Regions from separate parts of the Kosakonia sp. N21 genome, predicted to be linked through region 1. Evidence: predicted binding sites of a transcription regulator. Region 1 holds the regulator's gene; each other region holds the start of a gene.
What was found. Region 1 encodes Fur, which represses iron uptake genes when iron is present. Its sites were predicted from a motif close to ATAATAATGAGAACNACTATCAA; they were not measured.
Positions count from the first base shown of each region.

Region 2: a site for Fur is predicted at 1,363-1,385, ahead of exbB (tol-pal system-associated acyl-CoA thioesterase). Genes of this name have one in related genera too.
Region 3: a site for Fur is predicted at 3,730-3,752, ahead of ACQ3G7_RS05125 (TonB-dependent siderophore receptor). Genes of this name have one in related genera too.

Region 1 covers NZ_JBOBHR010000002.1:121,153-126,825, forward strand. Annotated here, with positions in the region: gene pgm (phosphoglucomutase (alpha-D-glucose-1,6-bisphosphate-dependent)) at 1-867, opposite strand, end outside; gene seqA (replication initiation negative regulator SeqA) at 893-1,447, opposite strand; gene ybfF (esterase) at 1,630-2,403, shown strand; gene ybfE (LexA regulated protein) at 2,539-2,820, shown strand; gene fldA (flavodoxin FldA) at 2,984-3,514, shown strand; gene fur (ferric iron uptake transcriptional regulator) at 3,803-4,249, shown strand; gene ACQ3G7_RS04385 (beta-N-acetylhexosaminidase) at 4,346-5,673, opposite strand, start outside.
Region 2 covers NZ_JBOBHR010000009.1:81,599-87,271, reverse strand. Annotated here, with positions in the region: gene ACQ3G7_RS19925 (SDR family oxidoreductase) at 1-83, shown strand, start outside; gene exbD (TonB system transport protein ExbD) at 138-563, opposite strand; gene exbB (tol-pal system-associated acyl-CoA thioesterase) at 570-1,301, opposite strand; gene metC (cystathionine beta-lyase) at 1,553-2,740, shown strand; gene yghB (DedA family general envelope maintenance protein YghB) at 2,858-3,517, shown strand; gene ACQ3G7_RS19900 (AraC family transcriptional regulator) at 3,554-4,453, opposite strand; gene yqhD (alcohol dehydrogenase) at 4,648-5,673, shown strand, end outside.
Region 3 covers NZ_JBOBHR010000002.1:280,860-286,532, forward strand. Annotated here, with positions in the region: gene entF (enterobactin non-ribosomal peptide synthetase EntF) at 1-2,217, opposite strand, end outside; gene ACQ3G7_RS05115 (MbtH family protein) at 2,214-2,432, opposite strand; partial or broken gene fes (enterochelin esterase) at 2,460-3,674, opposite strand; gene ACQ3G7_RS05125 (TonB-dependent siderophore receptor) at 3,927-5,673, shown strand, end outside.

The DNA.
Region 1 (5,673 bases):
ACCCGCCATCGCAGACTCAGAGGAGCAATCCATGCGGATCACGCCATCTTTATCGAGGTGCATAAAGCGGAAAGTCTGATCGACCTGGTCGTTAACAATAGTCAGATCCAGCTTGTAATGCTCTGCAATGCGTTTCCAGTACTCAATACCGGAACCGCCGAGCGGATCGACGCCAAGTTTCAGACCAGCTTTCTGGATAGCCGCCATATCGACGATATCCGCCAGCCCTTCAATAAACGGCTGCACCAGATCTTTTTCAACAACGTGGCCCGAGGCCAGCGCAGCATCCAGCGTGATGCGTTTAACGCCTTTCAGGCTATCGGCCAGCAGAGCGTTAGCGCGGTCTTCAACCACTTTGGTCACGTTGGTATCCGCCGGGCCGCCATTGGGTGGGTTGTATTTGATGCCGCCATCTTCCGGCGGGTTATGCGACGGCGTAATCACGATGCCATCAGCCTGTGCGCCGCCGTTTTTGTTGTGCACCAGAATCGCGTTAGAAACCGCAGGCGTTGGCGTAAAGCCGTTGTTCTCCTGCACGATGACGTCAACGCCGTTCGCTGTCAGCACTTCCAGCACGGAGATAAACGCCGGTTCAGACAGCGCGTGCGTGTCTTTCCCCACATAGCACGGCCCGGTAATTCCGTTTTTAGCGCGCTCTTCCGCAATCGCCTGAGCGATAGCCAGAATATGCGGCTCGTTAAAGCTGTGGCGACCTGCGCTGCCCCGGTGTCCGGAAGTACCGAATTTCACCGCATGTTCTGAATTACCGACTTCCGGTTTCAGCACATAGTACTGCGCAGTAAGCTGAGCGACGTTAATCAAATCACTCTGTTGTGCAGGTTGCCCCGCACGTGGATGGTTTGCCATTGCCTGGTCCTTTCAATGCAAGGATTTAAATTGTGCCGCAAACTTTTTCAATCAATTCCGCAGGGAACTGCATCGACTGCATGATGTGCTCGATCATGCTGCATTTACGACCCGTATTGGTGTTGGTGATGACCCAGTAAGGGGTGTTCGGCACCTGTTTCGGCTTGGTCTGGTTGCCGCTCTGCAACAACGTTTGCTCATTCGCAGCAAAGTATACGCGCGTGCGCCCGTGCAGAGACTCGGTGGATTCCGTAAACCCTTTGTCATCGAGTGAATAGAGTGTAGACAGCACCAGCAGGAAACGATTAACGGCCTTTTTCTGCTCAGCGTATTCATCAGACAGCAGCAGTTCGCGGACGGCACGAACTTTGTCTTTGGCGGTGTTCGCCGGTTTAACCCCGTCAACGGTACTGACAGTACGCGTCTCTTTTACCGGCGTGAGGGAAGCGGCAGGTGGTGACTGTGACACGGCGGAAAATTTCAGCATGCGCCGTAAAATGTCGGATGCGCTCTCGCCAATATGCTTCGTGTGGCTGGCGATATAGGAGTAGAGCTCATCATCAACTTCGATCGTTTTCATCTTAATCCAGTGCGGTATCTTATCTGAATACAAGTGTTGGGATTATAAAGTGAAATCTCAACAGCGGATAGCGTCAAACCAGGGTCGCAGCAAAACTCAGAGTAATTCTGAACCTTGCAGCAGGGCGGCAGAATGTTCAACATAATAACCTAACCCGATAGAGTGAAAAAAAGAACTTTGCCATGAAATTGAATACGCGCGCGCAATCTGCGCAACAACCGCACAACAATTCTCCGGTCGTCCTTGTTCACGGCCTGTTTGGCAGTCTGGACAACCTCGGCGTGCTTGCCCGCGACCTGACGCAGGACCACGACGTGCTGCAAGTGGATATGCGCAACCACGGCCTTTCTCCCCGCTCGCCGGAGATGAACTACCCGGCGATGGCGCAGGATCTGCTGGACACGCTTGATGCCCACGACATCGGAAAAGCGACCTTTATCGGTCACTCCATGGGCGGTAAAGCCGTCATGGCGCTCACCGCGCTGGCACCTGAGCGCATCGACCAACTGGTGGCGATTGATATCGCGCCGGTGGATTACAACGTGCGCCGCCACGATGAGATTTTCGCCGCCATCAACGCCGTGAGCCACGCACACGCCGCCACACGCCAACAAGCCGCCGCGCTAATGCGCGAAGAGATAAAAGAAGAAGGCGTGATCCAGTTTCTGCTGAAATCATTTGTCGACGGCGACTGGCGCTTTAATGTCCCGGTATTGTGGGATCAGTATGCGCACATCGTTGGTTGGGAAAATGTCCCGGCATGGGATAAGCCTGCACTGTTCGTGCGCGGCGGTAACTCGCCGTATGTGACGGAAGCATACCGTGACGCCCTGCTGGCGCAATTTCCGCAAGCGCGGGCGCATGTGATAGCTGGAGCGGGCCACTGGGTGCACGCAGAGAAACCGGAAGCGGTCATGCGCGCTATCCGTCGTTATCTCTCTGAAAAGGCAAACTGATTAAAAAGACGGCGACCGGTCGTTTGAACGCGCCCGGTCGTTGGCGCGCCCGTTGCGCTGATGTATGATGGCGCGCTATTCAGCCCGGGGCAACGTCCCGATTGCTTGTCTTTCCCGTAGTATGCTGCTTAAACCATGGCTAAAGAACAAACGGACCGTACGACACTAGATCTGTTCGCGAATGAGCGTCGTCCGGGACGACCCAAGACCAACCCGCTCGCGCGCGATGAACAGTTGCGCATCAACAAACGTAACCAGCTAAAACGCGATAAAGTTCGCGGGCTCAAACGCGTTGAATTGAAACTGAATGTTGAAGCGGTAGATGCGTTAAACGAGCTGGCGGATGCCCGTGAAATGAGCCGTAGCGAGCTTATTGAAGAAATGCTGCTGGCCCAGCTCAACGCCTTACGCGGATAGCGAATCCTCCGAATCACCGCTTTTACGCCTTTTTTCGTGTGTCATAGAGTGCAGTCCGGCGCGATAGCTGTTTCCGCGCGCTTCCCTGTTCTGCTATGATTGCCCTTATCTGTGGGCTAAACGCCACCACCATCTCATTAAGTTTCAAGAGGTTATTTTACTCATGGCAATTACAGGCATTTTCTTCGGCAGCGATACCGGCAACACCGAAAATATCGCGAAAATGATTCAAAAACAGCTTGGTAAAGACGTTGCCGATGTTCATGACATTGCCAAGAGCAGCAAAGAAGATCTCGAAGGCTATGACATTCTGCTGCTCGGCATCCCAACCTGGTATTATGGCGAAGCGCAGTGCGACTGGGATGACTTTTTCCCGACGCTGGAAGAAGTGGATTTCAACGGTAAGTTAGTCGCCCTGTTCGGCTGTGGCGACCAGGAAGATTACGCAGAATATTTCTGTGATGCGCTGGGGACTATCCGCGACATCATTGAACCGCGCGGCGCCACCATCGTGGGCCACTGGCCGACTGCTGGCTACCATTTTGAAGCGTCTAAAGGCCTGGTGGATGATGATCACTTTGTGGGTCTGGCGATTGATGAAGATCGTCAGCCGGAACTGACCGCAGAACGCGTGCAGAAATGGGTTAAGCAGGTTTCGGAAGAGCTGCACCTGGACGACATCATTAATGCCTGATGTTTACGGCGCAGCCTGTGGGTTGCGCCGTATTAATAGGTACAAGCGATGGAAATAATTGCTACAAATTTTTAACTTTTTTATTCATCACTGTACAATAAGCCCTGCTAAACTTGGGCTGCCGCACGGGACTTTGTCGGCGACACCACGTTTTATAAGCTTACTTTACTTGAGGGCTTGCAGTTTTCATTTAGGCATGGCAGTTCTATAATGAGACGCATTATCCCAGGTGCATTCCTATAACTTCCGCTAAGGAAGTGAATCGTATAGCAACAGGACAGATTCCGCATGACTGACAACAATACCGCATTAAAGAAGGCCGGCCTGAAAGTCACGCTTCCTCGGTTAAAAATCCTGGAAGTTCTTCAGGAGCCGGATAACCATCATGTCAGTGCGGAAGATTTATACAAGCGACTGATCGACATGGGCGAAGAGATCGGCCTGGCTACGGTTTACCGTGTATTGAACCAGTTCGATGACGCCGGCATTGTGACCCGTCATAACTTCGAAGGCGGCAAGTCCGTTTTTGAACTGACCCAGCAACATCACCACGATCACCTGATTTGCCTCGATTGCGGCAAAGTGATCGAATTCAGTGATGATTCTATTGAAGCGCGTCAGCGTGAAATCGCCGCCAAACACGGCATTCGTCTGACGAACCACAGTCTCTACCTGTATGGCCACTGCGCTGAAGGTGACTGCCGCGAAGATGAAAGCGCGCACGACGCGAAATAATCCATTCTGATATGCAAAAGCCAACCTGACGGTTGGCTTTTTTTTTAGTTGCCGGATAACAGCAGCAGGCTGCGCCCTATCCGGCTTGCATAGCAATCACGCTTTGACACTGTCCACACGACTCACGCGTTTTCCGTCCGGGCTGGCGGTGCGCACCTGCACGTCCCCACTCACCTGCGGGCGGGCGCTATCGTTATAACGCTGCCAGTGTTTGCCGCCGTCGGTAGAGTACTCCACCACCATGCCAGGGAAGCTGGTGTTGGCTTCAAGCACGCCGCCCACCACGCGAGCACCCGGCACCGGCAGGCGGTAATGAATACCCGCTTTATCCAGTTTTGCCAGCTCGCGACTGCCTAACACGTTGGCAAAGCGCGTCCAGTCTTTATCCAGAGCACGAACATCGACCATGTGCGTTTCACCGCCTTTATACTCACGCCCGGCTTTGTAGTCCTGCTCCCAGGCCGCGCGATGCCATGCGCGCTCCGCCACCGCAACCAGACGCGGATAGATCATATACTCCATCTGGTTATCAGTGCGTACCACTTCGCTCCACAACTGTGCGGAGAGGCCATACGCCCCAGGCCACGGTTTATCTGACTTCGCGGTAAAGGGGTTGCCATCCCGGTCGACCGAGGTTTCGGCGTTTTGCGGCATATTGTCCGGCGCGAAACTGAAGATCTTACGTTCGTCGCTAAAGCGCGTGCCCCAGTAATAGCCGCTCTCTTGCGGGTTCACTTCATACGGGAAATCGAGATAGACATAATCCGGGTTGGAAACGATGACGCGGAACCCTTTGTTTGCCCAGTCATTAACCGAGTCAAAACCGCCCCAGTAGAGCGTGTCCCAGAAGTTAACGTTGACATGATCGGTGGCGAATACCGACGCGTCTTTGGCATCTTTCAGACCATCCTGCCAGGCCTGCATCGTATTAATGCCGCGGGCTTTCACCTGTTTGCTGACTTCAACGCCAAAATAGCTGGAAAGATGCTCAACATCCGTCACTTTTCCGTCTTTGATCATCGCCTGACACGCCTGCGACTTCGCCCACGGTTTGTCCTGCTTGCTCTTATCGATGATGCCCTTGCCCGCCTCCGGGTTCTTCTGATCGGTGTAGCCAACGCCGAGGTAAATATTTTTTGCCTCATCGCCGCCAAAATGCCAGGTTTGCAGCGGCAGGCCCGCTTCTTTATGCATCTGCTGGATTTCACCGATCACTTTGTCGACAAAATTGCGTGACGAGTCGAGGCAAGGGTTAAGGTAGCCGGTACGGTTATAAAACTGTACCCCGGTGGTGTTGGAGGTATCCGTTGGATCCAGCAAACGGAACTGCGCCGCGGCCTGCTCGTTGCCCTCTTTCATCAGTCGATCGTAACGGGCTTCCATAGAGATAACTGCCGCACGCGCATGGGCCGGCATATCGATTT
Region 2 (5,673 bases), on a different contig from region 1:
TCTACGTTTATCTGGCAAGCCAGGAGTCGAGCTACGTCACGGCCGAAGTGCATGGCGTCACCGGCGGTGAACATCTCGGATAAGCAGGCGTAAAAAAAGCTGGCGATGGCCAGCTTTTTACCTTTCGTCGCGGCGGATTACTTCGCTTTCACAACCTCTTCGCCCACCAGACCGATTTTCAGATAACCCGCCTGGTGCAGCGTGTCCATCACTTTCATCATTGTCTCGTAGTCGACGGTTTTGTCCGCACGGAAGAAGATGGTGGTGTCCTTTTTACCTTCAGTCAGCGCATTCAGCGCGTTGACCATTGTGTCATCCGTCACCTGATCGTTACCGATAAACATGGTGTTATCAGCTTTTACGGAGAGGTAGACCGGTTTTTCCGGGCGCGGTTGCGGCTGGCTGGAGGATGCCGGCAGATTCACTTTCACATCCACCGTGGCAAGCGGCGCGGCCACCATAAAGATAATCAGCAGCACCAACATAACGTCGATAAACGGCGTTACGTTGATTTCATGCATTTCGCCGTTATCGTCCAGGTTTTCATTAAGACGCATTGCCATGGCGTATCAACCTACACGTAATTTCTGAGCCGCACGCACCGGCTGCGCATTGCTGGCGGCCAGGTCAAGATCGCGGCTTTGCAGCAGCAGAACCTGCGCGGCAACATCGCCGAGAGTGGCTTTGTAGCTGCCGATCATGCGCGCAAAGATGTTGTAAATCACCACCGCCGGAATGGCAGCAACCAACCCGATAGCCGTCGCCAGCAGCGCTTCGGCGATACCCGGTGCAACAACAGCGAGGTTGGTGGTTTGCGTCTGAGCGATGCCGATAAAGCTGTTCATGATGCCCCAAACGGTACCGAACAGACCGACAAACGGCGAAATCGCACCGATGGTGGCGAGATAGCCATTACCGCGGCCCATATAACGGCCGGTAGCCGCCACGCGACGTTCCAGGCGGAACCCGGTGCGCTCTTTAATGCCTTCGTTATCTTCGCTGCCTGCGGATAACTCCAGCTCGTTCTGGGCTTCGTTGATTAACAGGGTGCTCAGGCTTTTCGCATGGAAGGAAGAGGCGATTTCGCTGGCCTGGTCCAGTGAGCGGGCATCAGCCAGCAGGGTCTGCTCGCGCTTGATGCGGCGCTTTTGCGCAATCATCTCAACGCTTTTGCTGAAGAACAGGGCCCATGTCACCACGGACGCCAGAATCAGGCCGATCATTACCACTTTAACGACAATGTCAGCGTGCTGATACATACCCCACACGGATAGATCCGTCTGCATCAAATTATTACCCACTGTGTTTCTCCGCGACGCAAATCACAAAAACTGAGCGCCATCATATCAAAATGACGTCGAATTGATAGTAGTTCTCATTAGTATTTACATAGTGCCTGAATTGAACGCCATTTTCTTTGCGCTCACGCAGTAAACTCGCGCCACTGAACACATATTGGAAAAAATTAACACCCACACTGCAAACAAGGATGCATCAATCCGCAATCATGGTAGTCTGGACATCCAGACGTATAAAAACAGGTTGAGCGAAAATGACGGCGAAGCATCTTGATACCGCTCTGGTTAACGCAGGGCGCAGCAAAAAATACACACAAGGCTCGGTGAACAGCGTGATCCAACGCGCCTCTTCCCTGGTCTTCGAAACGGTGGAAGCCAAAAAACACGCCACCCGCAACCGGGCGAACGGCGAACTGTTTTATGGTCGCCGCGGTACGCTAACGCACTTCTCGTTGCAGGAAGCGATGTGCGAACTGGAAGGTGGCGCCGGGTGCGCGCTTTTCCCCTGCGGCGCGGCAGCGGTGGCTAACACCATTCTGGCGTTTGTGGAACAAGGCGATCATGTGCTGATGACCAACACCGCCTATGAGCCGACCCAGGATTTTAGCACCAAAATTCTCGCAAAACTGGGCGTCACCACCAGTTGGTTTGACCCGATGATCGGTGCCAGCATTGTGCATCTGATCCAACCCAATACAAAAGTGGTGTTCCTGGAATCTCCCGGCTCTATCACCATGGAAGTACATGACGTTCCGGCGATTGTTCAGGCGGTGAGAAGCGTGGCCCCGGAAGCCATCATTATGATTGATAACACCTGGGCGGCGGGCATCCTGTTCAAAGCGCTGGAGTTTGATATTGATATCTCGATTCAGGCAGGCACCAAATACCTGATTGGTCACTCCGACGCGATGGTCGGCACTGCCGTATCCAACGCCCGCTGTTGGGCGCAACTGCGTGAAAACGCCTATCTGATGGGGCAAATGCTGGATGCGGATACCGCGTATATGACCAGCCGTGGTTTGCGTACGTTGGGCGTGCGTCTGCGTCAGCACCATGAAAGCAGTTTAAAAATTGCCGAATGGCTGGCGGCGCACCCGCAAGTGGCGCGGGTGAATCATCCGGCGCTACCGGGAAGCAAAGGGCATGAGTACTGGAAACGTGACTTTACCGGCAGCAGCGGCCTGTTCTCTTTTGTATTAAATAAACGCTTAACCGATGAAGAGCTGTCGCAGTACCTCGATCCGTTTTCCCTGTTCAGCATGGCCTACTCCTGGGGCGGTTATGAGTCATTAATTCTCGCCAACCAGCCGGAACAGATAGCGGCGATCCGCCCGGACGGCGAAGTGGATTTCACCGGCACCTTAATTCGGGTGCATATCGGTTTAGAGAATGTTGACGATCTGATTGAAGATTTAGCTGCAGGATTCCAGCGCATCGTGTAAACCAGGCTAACCGGGGTAAAGCTTCAGAAAATTCTCTATTTCTTGCGCCCCGGATCAAGGTGTTTTTGGCGAGTTGGAGTACAATAGCCTCCTCTACGCGGTACCACAGGAACGTCCATGGCTGTTATTCAAGATATTATCGCTGCGCTTTGGCAACACGACTTTGCTGCGCTGGCTAACCCACATGTTGTTGGCGTTGTTTATTTTGTGATGTTCGCCACGCTGTTTCTGGAAAACGGCCTGCTTCCTGCCTCATTTTTACCGGGGGACAGCCTGCTGTTACTGGCCGGAGCGCTTATCGCTCGCGGCTGCATGGACTTTGTATCAACCCTGTTTATCCTCACCTCCGCCGCCAGTCTCGGCTGCTGGCTCAGTTACCTGCAAGGCAAGTGGCTGGGCAATACGCGGGTGGTGAAAAGCTGGCTTGCGCAGCTACCGGTGAAATACCACGAACGGGCGACCTGCATGTTCGACCGCCACGGTCTGCTGGCGCTGCTTGCCGGGCGTTTTCTGGCGTTTATTCGCACCCTGCTGCCAACCATGGCGGGCATCTCCGGTTTGTCGAACCGCCGCTTCCAGCTGTTTAACTGGCTGAGCGCCCTGCTGTGGGTTGGCGTCGTCACCTCTTTTGGCTACGCCATCAGCATGATCCCGTTTGTGAAACGCCATGAAGATCAGGTGATGACGTTTCTGATGATCCTCCCGGTCTTCCTGCTGGTCGCCGGGCTTGTCGGCACCGTTGCGGTGGTACTGAAGAAAAAATACTGTAACGCCTGACCCGCCGCCCCTCTTCCCGGCGAAGAGGGGCCGTTTTTATATCCCTTGCATGGTGCGAATTCTCGCCACATCCTCTCCCGGCGTCAGACCGAAATAGCGTTTAAACTCACGGCTGAACTGCGATGGACTTTCATAGCCAACGCGTATCGCCGCAGCACTGGCTTTCATGCCGTCATGCACCATCAGCATGCGCGCTTTGTGCAGACGGTAGCTCTTCAGGTACTGCAATGGCGAGGTGCTGGTCACTGACTTAAAGTTGTGGTGAAACGCAGAAACGCTCATGTTGGCTTCGGCGGCAAGCTGATCGACGCTCAGATTCTCCGTGTACTGGCTCTCAATGCGCTTCAGCACCCGGCTAATCAGGCTAAAGTGCGTCTGGCGGCTCACCAGCGCCAGCAGTGCACCACCGCGCGGCCCGGTCAGCACATGGTAAAGCATCTCGCGGATAATCTGTTTACCGAGAATACGCGCATCCAGCGGGCGCTCCATCACGTCCAGCAAGCGTTCGGCGGCGCACAGGATCTCTTCCGACAAGACCGCCGAGTTAATACCGCTCGCGGCGATATCGGGGCGAAAGAGTTCATCTTCGCCGATATCCATCAGCAGCTCCTGTAATTGCAGGATATCGACATTTAAGCGGAGCCCCGCCAATGGCACGTCCGGCGTGGCAAAGGTTTCACACTCAAACGGCAGCGGCACCGTCAGCAATAAATACTCGTTGGTGTCATAGCGAAAAACGCGCTCATTGATATAACCAATTTTATGACCGGAAAAGAGAAAAACGATCCCCGGAAGGTACATCACCGGCGTTCGGGTTCCCGGCTGAGTCCCGTACAGCAAACGGATATCCGGTAACAGTTCACTTAGCCTGTTTTCATTAACTTTCAGCGACTTAATCTTTTCTGTCAGCTGCAAACAAATCTCTTCGCGCTTCATTTTCCGCTACTCCGGCAAGGCTTTTTGACACATACAGTGTGCTCAGTTTTGTGTTTTTTCTCCAGTCAGAAAGAGAAACAGGCAAGACATTCGCAGGAATGTGCATTGAGAGAGACGCCGCCCACGCCCACAATAATCGCCATCAGGCAGACAGCTGCCGGACTATTTTTCACCCAATGAGAAGGGAACGAGCAATGAATAACTTTAATCTGCATACCCCTACCCGCATCCTGTTTGGTAAAGGCGCAATTGCCAACCTGCGTGAGCAAATCCCGGCGGATGCCCGCGTGTTGATTACCTATGGCGGCGGCAGCGTGAAGAAAAACGGTGTGCTGGACCAGGTTTACAGCGCACTGCAAGGTCTGGATGTCCGCGAATTCAGCGGCATTGAGCCAAACCCGACGTACGAAACCCTGATGAAGGCCGTAAAAATCGTGCAAGACGAAAACATCACGTTCTTGCTGGCGGTAGGCGGTGGTTCCGTACTGGATGGCACCAAATTTATCGCCGCAGCGGCGCAGTACGCAGACGGCATCGATCCGTGGCACATCCTGCAGACGCGGGGAAGTGACATCAAAAGCGCCATTCCGATGGGTTCCGTGCTGACGCTGCCAGCCACCGGTTCTGAATCCAACGCAGGCGCGGTGGTATCTCGTAAAGCAACCGGCGACAAACAGGCGTTCCACTCTGCTTTCGTGCAGCCCGTATTTGCGATCCTCGATCCGGTGTACACCTACACCCTGCCGCCGCGTCAGGTGGCGAATGGTGTGGTGGATGCCTTTGTGCATACCGTCGAGCAGTACGTTACCTATCCGGTGGACGGTAAAATTCAGGACCGTTTCGCCGAAGGTATTTTGCTGACACTGGTTGAAGAAGGCCCGAAAGCGTTGCAGGAGCCGGAAAACTACGACGTGCGCGCCAATGTGATGTGGGCGGCGACGCAGGCACTGAATGGTCTGATTGGCGCAGGCGTACCGCAGGACTGGGCAACACATATGCTCGGTCATGAACTCACCGCGATGCACGGTCTTGACCATGCGCAAACCCTGGCAGTTGTTCTGCCTGCACTGTGGAATGAAAAACGCGACACCAAGCATGCCAAACTGCTGCAATACGCTGAGCGCGTGTGGAACATCACTGAAGGCTCTGAAAACGAGCGTATCGATGCGGCCATTGAAGCGACGCGTAACTTCTTCGAACGTATGGGCGTGCCGACGCGT
Region 3 (5,673 bases), 160 kb from region 1:
GCCCGTCAGTTGCTGCCACTCACGGCATAGATCGGCAGGCAGCGCTTCACCGCTACAGAACACCTGTTTCAGCGTCCGGCAGCTCTGCTGCGCGCTTTCCGGCGTCAGCGAGGCGACAAACGCCGCCAGCATCGACGGGACAAAGTGGGTGGTGGTCACACCGTAGCGAGCAAAGAATGCCTGCAAGGCTTGCGGATCGCGGTGCGCTTCCGGCTCCGCCATCACCAGTTGACTACCGGCGATAAACGGCCACCAGAACTCCCACACCGAGACGTCAAAACTGCACGGCGTTTTTTGCGCGACCACATCGTCGCCATTCAGCGGGTAATGATCCTGCATCCACAGCAGGCGGTTAACGATGGCGGTTTGACCGACCATCACCCCTTTGGGTCGCCCGGTAGAACCCGAGGTGAAAATGATATACGCGGTATGATCGGGGCGCGCCAGATTGAGCGGTTCGCAACGGCCCGTTGCCAACGGCTGCTGATAACAGAAGTGGGTAAGACCCGGGATATCGCTAAAGCGCGCCAGTTGATCTTCCGAGGTGATCAATAACCGCGGCTGCGCATCTTCCAGCATCATGCGCAGGCGATCGTCCGGATAACCGGTATCCAGCGGCAACCAGGCGGCGCCTGCTTCAACAATACCGTGCAATGCCAGCGTCAGAAACACCGAGCGCGGCAACGCCACCGCCACGCTATCGCCGGGCTGTACGCCAAGCTGGCGCAACTGGTTTGCCAGCGCGACCACCTGCTCACGCAATTCGCGGTAGCTGAACTGCCAGCGGGCGTCCGCCAGCGCGGGCGCATCCGGGGTTTTCGCCGCCTGCGCCGCCACCAGCGCGCTTAGCGTGGTCGCGGGCAGCGCAACCTGCGTCGCGTTGATTGTCGCCAGTTGTTCGGCTTCGTGTGGCGCAATCAACTCCGCATCGCCACAGCGCAGCGCCGGATTGCCGGCAAACTGACGCAGCAATTGCGGCAGGCGCGCAATGTGCGCGTCCAGTGTCTGCCGATCATAGCGGCTGCGGTTGGCCAGCACTTCCAGCGTCAGGCCGCCCTCTTCGTCCGGGAACAGGGCAATCTCCAGATCGTTCACCGGCCCGGTCGCCAGCGTGTGCGTGACGCCGTTGATGCCATCAACATCCAGCAAATAGTCGAACATTTTGACGTTGAAGACCGGGCCAAACAGCGGCTCGTCTCCGGCAGCGCGCCCGGCATCACGCACGATCTGCTCGGCGTCATACCGCTGATGGCGGCGCATCGCTTTCAGCGACGCGGCAAGCTGAGTCGCCAGCGCAGGCAGGGTTTGCGTGGCGTCCAGGCGAACACCCAGCGGCAACACATTCAATACCGGGCCGGTAGCGGTCAGTGCCGCCGATCCCATGCGGCGCATAAAGATAAAGCCCGCCGCATAATCAGTGCGTCCGCAGAGTCGTCCCAGCCACAACGCCACCAGCGCCAGCGCCAGGTCTGCCGGGGCGTTCTGCGGCGCGGCCTGGGTTAAGCGGCGAAAGGCCTGCGCATCCATCGCCATTTTCAGCCGCAGGATGTCGGTGGTCGCCGCACGCCCGGGCAATGGCGTGGCGGAAAGCGATACCGGCGGCGGCAGTTCGCTGCGCTGTTTCGCCCAGAAAGCGCTGTCCCGCTGCCAGCTCTCGCTGTCCCGGTAACGCTGATACTCATCCACCACCTCAGCAAACGGCGTGAACGGCGAAGACGGTGTGGGTTCACTGCGACGCCAGGCGCTGTAAATAGCGGCAATCTGGCGGGTAATAGCCGGGAAACTGAAGCCATCCACCACTAAATGATGATAACGCTGATACCAGTACCAGCGTTGTTCACCCACGCGCAGTAACTGATGGAACACCAACGGTTTGCCGCTTTCTACGCGCAGGTTTTGCCCGAGATCGGCCTGCATCGAACTGAGGGCGGCGGCGTGCGGGTCGGACTCGCGGCGAAGATCGACAATCGCCGGGACGGCAAAGGTCTGCGCGTCATCCACCCATTGCCACACGTCACCGTTATCTTCCGTAAAACGCATACGCAGCGTGTCCGCTTGCATCATTCCGGCGACAATCGCCTGCGCCAGCAACGCCGCATCTATCTCTCCCTGCAACTCCACATAGTGCGCTACGCTCCAGGCATTGGGCAGTGACGAAAGTTGTTCCGCCATCCAGATCCCTGGCTGGGCGGCCACCAGCGGTAAACGTGTGCTCATTGATCGCTCCCTGATTGCGCGTAGTGCGCCGGGGTTAATGTCTGCCAGTTCGCCGCAAGCCAGGCGTTGCATTCCGCCTGCGGCTGCGGCTCGCACAGAACACGCCAGCCGGCGGGTAAGCTGCACTGCGCAGGCCACAGGCTGAACTGTTGCTGCGAATTTTGCAGAATGTAAAACCGCCCTTGCGGATTATCGAAGGGGTTGGTGAATTCCATAGCAAACTCCTGTCGTGGAAAGGCGCTTTAGCGCGGGCGGGTCAGTGGCTGCCAGAGCGTAATAAGCCCGGAAGTCAGCCCGCCCCGCCAGCAAAGCACATCATGTCCGCCGTCTACCTGACGCCAGAAAACCGACTGCTGTGTGCGTTGCAACAGAGAAAAGAGAGCCTGATTGGCCCGAAAAATGACCGGCTCGCGTACACCCGCCTCCAGCACAATGCGCAGGCCGTGCGGCTGTAACTCGCCGTTTTTAAGTTGTTCAATAAGGATGCCGTCCTGCTCTCCGCCACGGTGCGGCCACCAGTACGAACCGGACTGGCTGAGCACACAACCAAAGCGCTGCGGCCAGTGCAACCCGGCATACAGCGAAGAGAGGCCGCCAAAACTCTGCCCTGCCACCACCGTGCGATCCGGGCGATCGCTAAACGGAGCAAGCGCCCGCACCTGCGGCAACAGCTCTTCCTGCACCGCTTCCCAGAAGGTGGCGTTGCAGGGTAATTCCTCGCTGCGATGCGCGTTATCAATCACGTCAATCAGGACATACACCGCTTCAGGCAGTTGTCCCGCACGGGTGAGGGAAGCCAGCGCCGGCCACACCGGCATGCTTTTCGCCCAGAACTGACCGTCCAGCAGGATCGCCAGCGGGCGCTGCGTCGGGTCGCTGTCGCCGGTGGTATACACCCAGACTGTCCGCGTGTTGTTCAATCGCTGGCTGCGCCATTGCAGACGCTGCGGTTCAGTAAACGGTGTTTCGGAATCGCGCCAGCCGGGTTGTAATGGCGCATCGGGCATCTCCAGCGCCGACACCGGATGACCGCGCCCGCCACGCCAGCTTTGCGGGTTCAGCGGATCGGCAATCGCATGGGACAGTAACCTGCGCCAGCCTTCGCGCAACGCATAGCGGTCCGGCGGCGTGGTGTTAAAAACCTCAGCAGGAAAGTCGTCGTTATTTTCAGACGGGATCAGACAATAACTGCCGCGCCAGCCCGCTTCCAGCCGCGTTTTCCAGTACCAGACATCTGTACCGGCAATGCGCGTCAGCGATTGCGGCAACGCCTTTTGATGGTGATCGGTGACACCGGTAATGTAAATCCATACCCGGCGCACGTTTGATGTCGCTTCCGTTCCTGCCGGGTCCCGCCACCAGAAAGTCACACTGTATTCTTCCGGTGTTTCTTTGACCCATTCCGGCCCCTGTTTTGACTCCCACCAGGCATCACTTCCCGTTGTTGACGTCACGACTTTAACCTCAAATTTACTGTGGAAATTTTTGCTTGCAGATCAAAAAATATCGATAATATTATTGATAACTATTTTCATTTGCAATAGCGTAATGGCGCGCTGTGGGAAGCGCGTCTTTCTTTTAAAAATGGCCACCGTGGGCGAATTTTCTCAGGACTGAGCACCTCGCTGCGTGTCGGCTTCATCATGCCGCCTCCTCTCCCCCTGGGAAAGGATTAGCCAAGGAAGCGGCGACGAAAAGCAGGTAATACAATGAAGAACAAAATCAAGTCCCTGGCCTTATTGGTCAATCTGGGGATCTACGGTGTTGCGTTGCCCGCAATGGCCGCAGACAGCACCACCAGCGACGCCGGTACGCACGATGACACCATCGTCGTCACGGCAGCACAGCAAAACCTTCAGGCACCGGGTGTTTCCACCATTACGGCCGAAGAGATCCGCAAAAACCCGCCCGCCCGCGATGTCTCTGAGATCATTCGCACCATGCCGGGCGTGAACTTAACCGGTAACGCCACCAGCGGTCAGCGCGGGAATAACCGCCAGATCGATATTCGCGGTATGGGCCCGGAAAACACCCTGATCCTGATCGACGGCAAACCCGTCACCAGCCGTAACTCCGTACGCCTGGGCTGGCGCGGCGAGCGCGATAGCCGTGGCGATACCAGTTGGGTACCGGCAGAGATGATCGAGCGCATCGAAGTGATCCGCGGCCCGGCGGCAGTACGTTACGGGAATGGCGCGGCGGGCGGTGTGGTGAATATCATCACTAAAAAAGATAGCTCGCAGGAGTGGCATGGTTCGTGGAACAGCTACTTCAACGCACCGGAGCACAAAGACGAAGGCGCGACCAAGCGCACGGATTTCAGCCTGAGCGGCCCGCTGGGCGGCGATGTCAGCTTCCGCCTGTACGGCAACCTGGCGAAAACCCAGGCCGACGCATGGGACATCAACCAGAATCACCAGTCTGAGCGCACCGGTATTTACGCCAACACCATGGCGGCAGGCCGCGAAGGGTCAATCAATAAAGATCTTAACGGCGTAGTGCGCTGGGACTTTGCGCCGCTGCAATCCCTGGAGTTCCAGGCAGGCTATAGCCGCCAGGGCAACCTTTACGCGGGCGACACGCAAAACACCAACAACGACAGCAGCACCAATAACTACGTGAAAGAGAACTACGGCAAAGAGACCAACCGTCTCTATCGTCAGAACTACTCCATCACCTGGAATGGCGGCTGGGATAATGGTGTCACCACCAGTAACTGGGTGCAGTACGAACATACCCGCAACTCGCGTCTTGGCGAGGGACTTGCCGGGGGCACTGAAGGTCTGTTCAACAGCAATCAGTTTACGGATATCGATCTCTCCGACGTGATGCTGCATAACGAAATCAACCTGCCGCTGGATCTGCTGGTGAACCAGACCCTGACGCTGGGCACCGAATGGAACCAGCAGCGCATGAAGGATATGGCGTCCAACACCCAGTCTTTCATGGGCGGTCCGATTACCGGTCTGGACAGCACCGGTCGTAGCCCCTATTCCGATGCCGATATTTACTCGGTGTTTGCCGAAGACAACATGGAGCTGACTGACAGCACCATGCTGACCCCGGCGCTGCGTTTCGACCATCACACCATCGTGGGTAATAACTGGAGCCCATCGCTGAACCTGTCTCAGGGGCTGGGCGATGACTTCACCCTGAAAATGGGTATTGGCCGCGCGTATAAAGCACCGAGCCTGTATCAAACCAACCCGAACTACATTCTTTACAGTAAAGGCCAGGGTTGCTACGCCAGCGGCAGCGGCGTGGGTTGCTACATGATGGGCAACGATGACCTCAAAGCCGAAACCAGCATCAACAAAGAGATTGGTCTGGAGTTCAAGCACGAAGGCTGGCTGGCCGGGGTGACCTGGTTCCGCAACGATTATCGTAACAAGATTGAAGCCGGTTATTCACCGCTGAGCCAGACGGCTGTGGGTAAAACCAAAACCGACCTCTATC